Regions from separate parts of the Streptomyces sp. NPDC101110 genome, predicted to be linked through region 1. Evidence: riboswitches for the same ligand, from Rfam matches in the RefSeq annotation. Region 1 holds a riboswitch; each other region holds the start of a gene.
The links. Region 1 has a riboswitch for cyclic di-AMP ahead of ACIQU3_RS01775 (NlpC/P60 family protein). Riboswitches for the same ligand answer to the same signal wherever they lie in the genome.
Positions count from the first base shown of each region.

Region 1 (2,257 bases):
AGGGTCTTCTCGAAGCCGTCGGTGGCCTGGGCGGCGAAGTCCTCCTCGTCGATCAGCTCGTTCTTCAGATTGCTGATCTTGGCGCTGAAGGACTTCGGCGGGAAACGCTTGGGGTCGAGGTCCAGGTCGCGGCAGACCAGGGCCATCAGACGCTTGGAGTCGGCGGCGTCGTAGATCGAGAAGGAGGAGGTGAAGCCGAGCTTCTTGCTCTCCCGCCGCAGGATGCGCACGCACGCGCTGTGGAAGGTCATGACCCACATGGCGTTCGCGCGCGGGCCGACGAGCTGCTCGACACGCTCCTTCATCTCGCCGGCGGCCTTGTTGGTGAACGTGATCGCGAGGATCTGGCCCGGGTGCACGTCCCGCTCGGCGAGCAGGTGGGCGATGCGGTGCGTGAGCACCCGGGTCTTGCCCGAGCCGGCTCCGGCCACGATGAGCAGCGGGGAGCCGGAGTGGACGACGGCGGCGCGCTGGTTGTCGTTCAGCCCCTCCAGGAGGGCGGCGGCGTCCACCAAGGGGCGGGGGGCTCCGTCCCGGTAGTAGGCGTCCCGGTCCGGGGGCGTGTCGAACTTCCCGCCGAACAGATCGTCCGGGATCGACTCCGGAACGTGGTCGTCCTCGGGCGGCGGCGGGGGCTCGTCGGCCGGGCCCCGCTGGGCCTGGAGGTTCGCCAGGAAGTTGTCGTCAAAGAGGCTGCTCATCGCTCTCCGAGTCTAGGGCGCCCCACTGACAGCCCGCCGCCGCCCTGAGAACATCCCGCGCGACCGGCGGCCCGCCGAACACCCGGCGGCGCGTTGTCGCCCTCCATGACCGCATGATCACGCCCCGCTACACCCACCCCATATGCGGATCTTTAATCATCAATCCCCCTTGATCGCTCACTCTCGGCTACGCCCGGGGATAAGGTCACGAAAATGTATCGGGCATATCACCCATCAACCTTCACAGGGGCCACACGAGTTGGCTACCGTGCGACCGGGCCGCATGACCCCCACCGGCGAACGTCGCCGGGCCGCGCGGCCTCCGCCGAGTCCGGTGTGCCGCAGCGGCAGCCGGAGCCGGGGACCCAACCGTGAACCTGGGGTGAATCGGCCCGACTCCCTGTGCGGAGCGGCCGTAGGGCAAACCTTCCGAACCACCCGCCCGAACCCGACAGCTAACCCGGTAGGCGGAACATGGAAGGAGTCGCCTCCCTTGGCGTCGCACCGCAAGTCGCGTCCTACGGGTACGCGCGTGGCAGGCATACGGACCCCCGCCCTGGCAACGGCGGCCCTCACCTCCGTGGCCCTGCTCTCCCAGTCGGCCAACGCCGCCCCCGCGGCCGACGACAAGCCCAGCCTGGAGGAAGTCGAGAAGAAGGTCGACGACCTGTACCGCCAGGCCGAGTCGGCGACCGACAAGTACAACGCGGCCAAGGAGAAGACCGCGAAGCAGCGCAAGCGCGTCGACACTCTCCTCGACGACGTCGCCCAGCGCACCCAGAAGCTCAACGAGGCGCGCGAGGAGCTGGGTTCCTTCGCCTCCGCCCAGTACCGCACCGGCGCCGCCGCCCCGGACACGGCGACGTTCCTGCTGGCGGACACCCCGCAGGACTACTTCGACCAGACGCAGCTGATGGACCGGATGACGGGCCGCCAGAAGGTCGCGGTCGACGAGTACGTCACCCAGCAGTCCGAGACGATGAAGAAGCGCCAGGAGGCCACCGAGAGCCTCGAGACGCTCACGGAGTCGCAAGGCGACCTGAAGACGGCCAAGGCCACCGTCCAGCGCAAGCTCGCCGACGCGCGCGAGCTGATGTCGAAGCTCACCGCCGAGGAGAAGGCCCGGCTCGCGGCGATCGAGAAGGAGAAGCGGGAGGAGGCCGCCCGCAAGGCCGACGAGCTGGCCCGGCAGCAGGCCGCGCGGCAGCAGGAGCAGGAGGAGGCCGCCCGGCAGCAGGACGGCGGGACGGCCTCGTCGGGCTCCACGGGATCCACGGGCTCCGGCTCGTCCTCCTCGACGGCCCCGGCCGACTCCTCGTACGCCACCAAGGCCGACAAGGCGCTGGCCTTCGCCCGCGCCCAGATCGGCAAGCCGTACGTGTGGGGCGCCGTCGGGCCCGGCTCGTACGACTGCTCGGGCCTGACCCAGGCCGCGTGGAAGGCCGCGGGCGTCACCCTGCCGCGCACGACCTACGACCAGGTGAACGCCGGAACCACGGTTCCGCTCTCCCAGGCCCAGCCCGGTGACCTGGTCTTCTTCTACGACGACGTCACCC
Region 1 is NZ_JBIVZM010000001.1:364,552-366,808, reverse strand. Features, by position in the region: gene pcrA (DNA helicase PcrA) at 1-701, opposite strand, end outside; cyclic di-AMP (ydaO/yuaA leader) riboswitch at 1,015-1,186, shown strand; gene ACIQU3_RS01775 (NlpC/P60 family protein) at 1,195-2,257, shown strand, end outside.

Region 2 (2,257 bases), on a different contig from region 1:
ACGCCGGCGAGCGGCGCGTGTTCCGTGACTCTATTGCAATGAGCCGGAATTTCCGACGGCAAGCGGGAATCCATGGATATTTTTTGGACAGCGGACATCCAAGGAGCCGTCCCGGGGGCCTTCAGAGGGAGCCGTCCGGGGGCCGCGAACGCCGAAAGCCCCGGCTCGGGGAGCCGGGGCCTTCGGGAACAGCGTCGCGGTGGCCGGTCAGAGGCTGACGCCGTGCGAACGGAGGTAGGCGACCGGGTCGATGTCGGAGCCGTACTCGGGGCTCGTACGGGCCTCGAAGTGCAGGTGCGGGCCGGTGACGTTGCCGGTCGCGCCGGACAGGCCGATCTGCTGGCCGGGGGTCACCTTCTGGCCGACCGAGACGCCGATGGACGACAGGTGACCGTACTGGGTGTACGTGCCGTCGTTCATCTTGATCACGATGTTGTTCCCGTAGGAGCCGCCCCAGCCGGCCTCGACGACCTCGCCCATGCCGACCGCGTGGACGGAGGTGCCGCTGGCGGCGTGGAAGTCCACGCCGGTGTGGCTGCCGGAGGACCACAGCCCGCTGCTGGCCTTGTAGGCGGTGGAGACGTACGAGCCGGAGATCGGGGACACGAAGGTGTTGAGGCGCTTGCGCTCGGCCTCGCGAGCGGCGCGCTCCTTGGCCGCACGGGCCTTCTCGGCCGCGTCCTTCGCCTTCTCGGCCACCTCGGCGGCCCGCTTGCGGGCGGCCTCCTCGGCCTTCTGCTTGGCGGCGGCCTCGTCGGCGGCCTGCTGCTGCGCGACGGCCTGGGCGTCGATCTGCTGGGCCACGGTGTCGCCCATGGTGACGACCGGGGTGAGACCCGTCTGCTCGGCGCTGGGCTCGGCGGCGAAGGCCGCGGGGGCCGCCACGGTGCCGATCACGCCCGTGGTGGCGAGGGCCGCGACGCCCGCCGCGCGGGCGGTGCCGCGCTGGATCCTGCTGGGACGACGGTGCTTCCCGGTGGCGCGAGTGAACGCCATGTGGTGGCTGATCCTTTCCTTCCTTCTCGCCTACCGGGTTAGCTGACGGGTTCGGAGCAGGAAGGTCTCCTACGGACTCCCTCGCGGCACGCGCGGGCGTCCGATTCACCCCAGGGACTGCGGTGGGTCCCCGGCTCCCCTGGCTCGCGCCGTACGGGGACTCGGCGATGACTGTCCGGTGCCGCGGGCGCGGCGCACTGCCTGACGAACAGCCCGGACGACGCTAAGCGGCGCCACTTTCAATTCCCAAACGGATCCCGGCTTTTGTAGCGCATCCCACAGGGCAGACAGGCAACTCCCATCCCAATTCGGGCATAAAGGGGCCCTGGTGTCTTGGAAGACAACCAGGGCCCCTGCACGCGCGTGCGGCTACTCGGCGGTGACGACGGTGACTTCGCCGATGCCGAGGGCCTCCACAGGCGCCTTGATCTGCGCCGCGTCACCGACGAGGACGGTCACCAGACGGTCCACCGGGAAGGCGCTGACGGCCGCCGCGGTGGCCTCCACGGTGCCGGTGGCGCCGAGCTGCCGGTACAGCGTGGCCTGGTAGTCGTCCGGCAGGTGCTGCTCGACCTGGTCGGCCAGCGTGCTCGCGACGGCCGCCGCCGTCTCGTACTTCAGCGGCGCCACGCCGACCAGGTTCTGCACGGCGACGTCCCGCTCGGCGTCGGTCAGGCCCTCCGCCGCCAGGGTGCGCAGCACCGTCCAGAGGTCCTCCAGGGCGGGGCCGGTGTTGGGCGTGTCGACGGAACCGCTGATGGCGAGCATCGCGGCACCGGTGCCGTCCGGAGCGGACCTGAGGACCTGGCCGAACGCCCGGACGCCGTAGGTGTAGCCCTTCTCCTCGCGCAGGACGCGGTCCAGGCGCGACGTGAGGGTGCCGCCCAGGCAGTACGTGCCGAGCACCTGCGCGGGCCAGACGCGGTCGTGCCGGTCCGGACCGATCCGGCCGATCAGCAGCTGCGTCTGGACGGCGCCGGGGCGGTCCACGATGACGACCCGGCCGGTGTCGTCGGCGGTCACCGGCGGCACGGGACGCGGCTCGGCCGGGGAGCCCGTCCAGGCGCCCAGCGTGTCCGCGAGCAGGGCGTCGAGGTCGATGCCGGTGAGGTCGCCGACGACCACCGCGGTGGCGGTGGCGGGGCGGACGTGCTTCTCGTAGAAAGCCCGTACGGCCGCGGAGTCGATCGTGGCGACGGTCTCCTCGGTGCCCTGTCGCGGCCGCGACATGCGGGAGTCCGCCGGGAAGAGCTCCTTGGAG
Region 2 is NZ_JBIVZM010000016.1:78,672-80,928, reverse strand. Features, by position in the region: gene ACIQU3_RS31305 (M23 family metallopeptidase) at 208-996, opposite strand; cyclic di-AMP (ydaO/yuaA leader) riboswitch at 1,010-1,173, opposite strand; gene ACIQU3_RS31300 (M16 family metallopeptidase) at 1,366-2,257, opposite strand, start outside.
Region 2: another riboswitch for cyclic di-AMP. It lies ahead of ACIQU3_RS31305 (M23 family metallopeptidase); the one in region 1 lies ahead of ACIQU3_RS01775 (NlpC/P60 family protein).

Region 3 (2,257 bases), on a different contig from region 1:
TTGCCGCGCAGCCACGCCATCGGGTCGATGCCGCTCGCGGACCCGCCGGAGTGGACTTCGAGGTGCAGGTGCGCCCCGGTGACATTGCCGGTGGCGCCCACGCGGCCGATCACGTCGCCGGTGCTGACCTTCTGGCCGACGCTGACGCCGATGGAGGACTGGTGCGCGTACCAGATCTCGGTGCCGTCATCGAGGGTGAGGACGGTCTTGTAGCCGTAGGAGCCGTTCCAGCCCGCCTCGGCGATGGTGCCGCTGTGCACGGCCTTGATCGGCGTGCCCGTGGGGGCGGCGAAGTCGAGGCCGGTGTGGTAGCCGGAGGACCAGTAGGCGCCGGCCTGGCCGAACGTCGAGGTGAGGGTGTACGAGGAGGTCGGCAGGGTGAACTGCTTGGCGAGGGCGGCGAGCCGCTCGGCCTCGGCCTTCTTCCTGGCCTCTTCCTCCGCCTTCTTCTTGGCCTCTGCGGCCTTCGCCTTGGCTTCCTGCTCCGCCTTGGCCACCGCTTCCTTGGCCGCCTTCTCGGCGGCGTCCGCGGCGTCCTGGGCGGCCTTGGTCTCGATCTGGTCCTGCTGGTACTCGACCTGGGCCATGATCCGGGCGCGCAGCGCCTCGCCGGCACCGGAGGCGCCCTCGGCCTGCTCGGTGTCCGCCGTGGCGGTGCCGAGGCTGCTGAGCGGGGTTGCGGAACCTTCGGGGGTGTCGTCGTCCGAGATGAGGGAACCCACCGAGGGCAGGTCCGGAACGGAGATGGACACCGGGGGCTTGCCGGTCTGGGCACTGGCCATGCCGCCGGCACCCACGGCAGCTATGACACCGACGCCCAGGACGGTGGAGCTGCGGGCGAGACCTCCGCCGCGCTGCTTGGTGACGCGATGCCGGCCGCGGACGGGACGGATGGACTCCTCGGTGGGGTTCCACTCCTGGAACGGGCCCTCGTCGGTGCGCTGACCGCCGTAGCCGAAGGTGTCGGTGTCGCGCTTCGGCGCGTACGGGGCCGTGGGGGCAGGCCGGTTGGACGCCACGTGGGCGTACTCCTTTCCTTCCTTCTCGCCTACCGGGTTAGCTGACGGGTTCGGAGCAGGAAGGTCTCCTACGCGCGTATACCTGCCGTGCTTCCACGGTGGTATCCGCCCGATTCACCCCAAGTGGTGGTTCCCCGGTTCCCTTTCGGGATTCGGCGCGTGCGCACGGAGCCGCCTTCTGTGACGGCTGGGACGACCGCGCTGCGTTATCGAACGTTAATGGAGGCGCGAGGGGTATTCCAGCGATTCCGCTTGATCATTAACCTTTTTCGCGCGGACCAACCTGCCATGACCGCCTTAAATCGGGCGAGTTGACCACCATACAAGTGACCGAAGGGATTTGACGGTGCGTCAGTTGTTATGCGGAACGGGACGGTTCGCTCACCGACCGTAGCGGCCACCGGGAAAGCACCGAGGGCCGGAATCCTTTTGGATTCCGGCCCTCGGCCTTCAGTAGCGGGGACAGGATTTGAACCTGCGACCTCTGGGTTATGAGCCCAGCGAGCTACCGAGCTGCTCCACCCCGCGTCGTTGTGTCACCAGTGTACGCCATCCGCGGGACCGCTCGCGCACACCCTCCGTCCGGCCCGTGCTCAGCGGGCCAGGTGGCGGTTCGGGGCCTTGGCCCGCTCCTCGTGTTCCGGGAGTACGAGGACCTCCACACCCCGCGCCGACAGGAGGCCGCTGCCGTCGGCGTCCGTCACGAAAGTGTCCGGCTCGCGCCAGGCCGTGACGACCCGCCGCACCCCCGCGTCGAGGATCAGCCGGGCGCAGGGAGCCGGCCGGGACGCGCGGCGGGCGCACGGCTCCAGGCTGCTGTACACCGTCGCGCCGGGCAGCCGCGGGTCGGCCGGGTCGAGCTTCGCGAGGGCCGCCTCCTCGGCATGCACCACCGGGTCGCCGCCCTCGCGGGAGTGGCCACGGGCCAGTTCCGTGCCGTCGTCGGCGACCACGACCGCGCCCACACTGAACGCCGTGTCCGACGGAGGACAGCGCTCGGCCAGTTCGCAGGCGAGGGCCAGCCAGTGGTGATCGGCTGCGGCGGGCAGGGAGCCGGTGCCGGGGGCGGTCGGTTCGTAGCGCATCAGGACGACGTCCTCGATCTGCCGCGACTCCAGCAGCCGGAGCCGGCCGCCCTGGTAGCCGCCGGGGCCGAAGAGGCGGGGCGCACCGGGGTCGCCCACGAAGAGCGGGGCGAGCACCAGCTGGAGTTCGTCGGCCAGGCCCTGGGTGAGGAG
Region 3 is NZ_JBIVZM010000004.1:22,174-24,430, forward strand. Features, by position in the region: gene ACIQU3_RS09350 (M23 family metallopeptidase) at 1-1,019, opposite strand, end outside; cyclic di-AMP (ydaO/yuaA leader) riboswitch at 1,031-1,187, opposite strand; tRNA gene ACIQU3_RS09355 (tRNA-Met) at 1,474-1,547, opposite strand; gene ACIQU3_RS09360 (dihydrofolate reductase family protein) at 1,613-2,257, opposite strand, start outside.
Region 3: another riboswitch for cyclic di-AMP. It lies ahead of ACIQU3_RS09350 (M23 family metallopeptidase); the one in region 1 lies ahead of ACIQU3_RS01775 (NlpC/P60 family protein).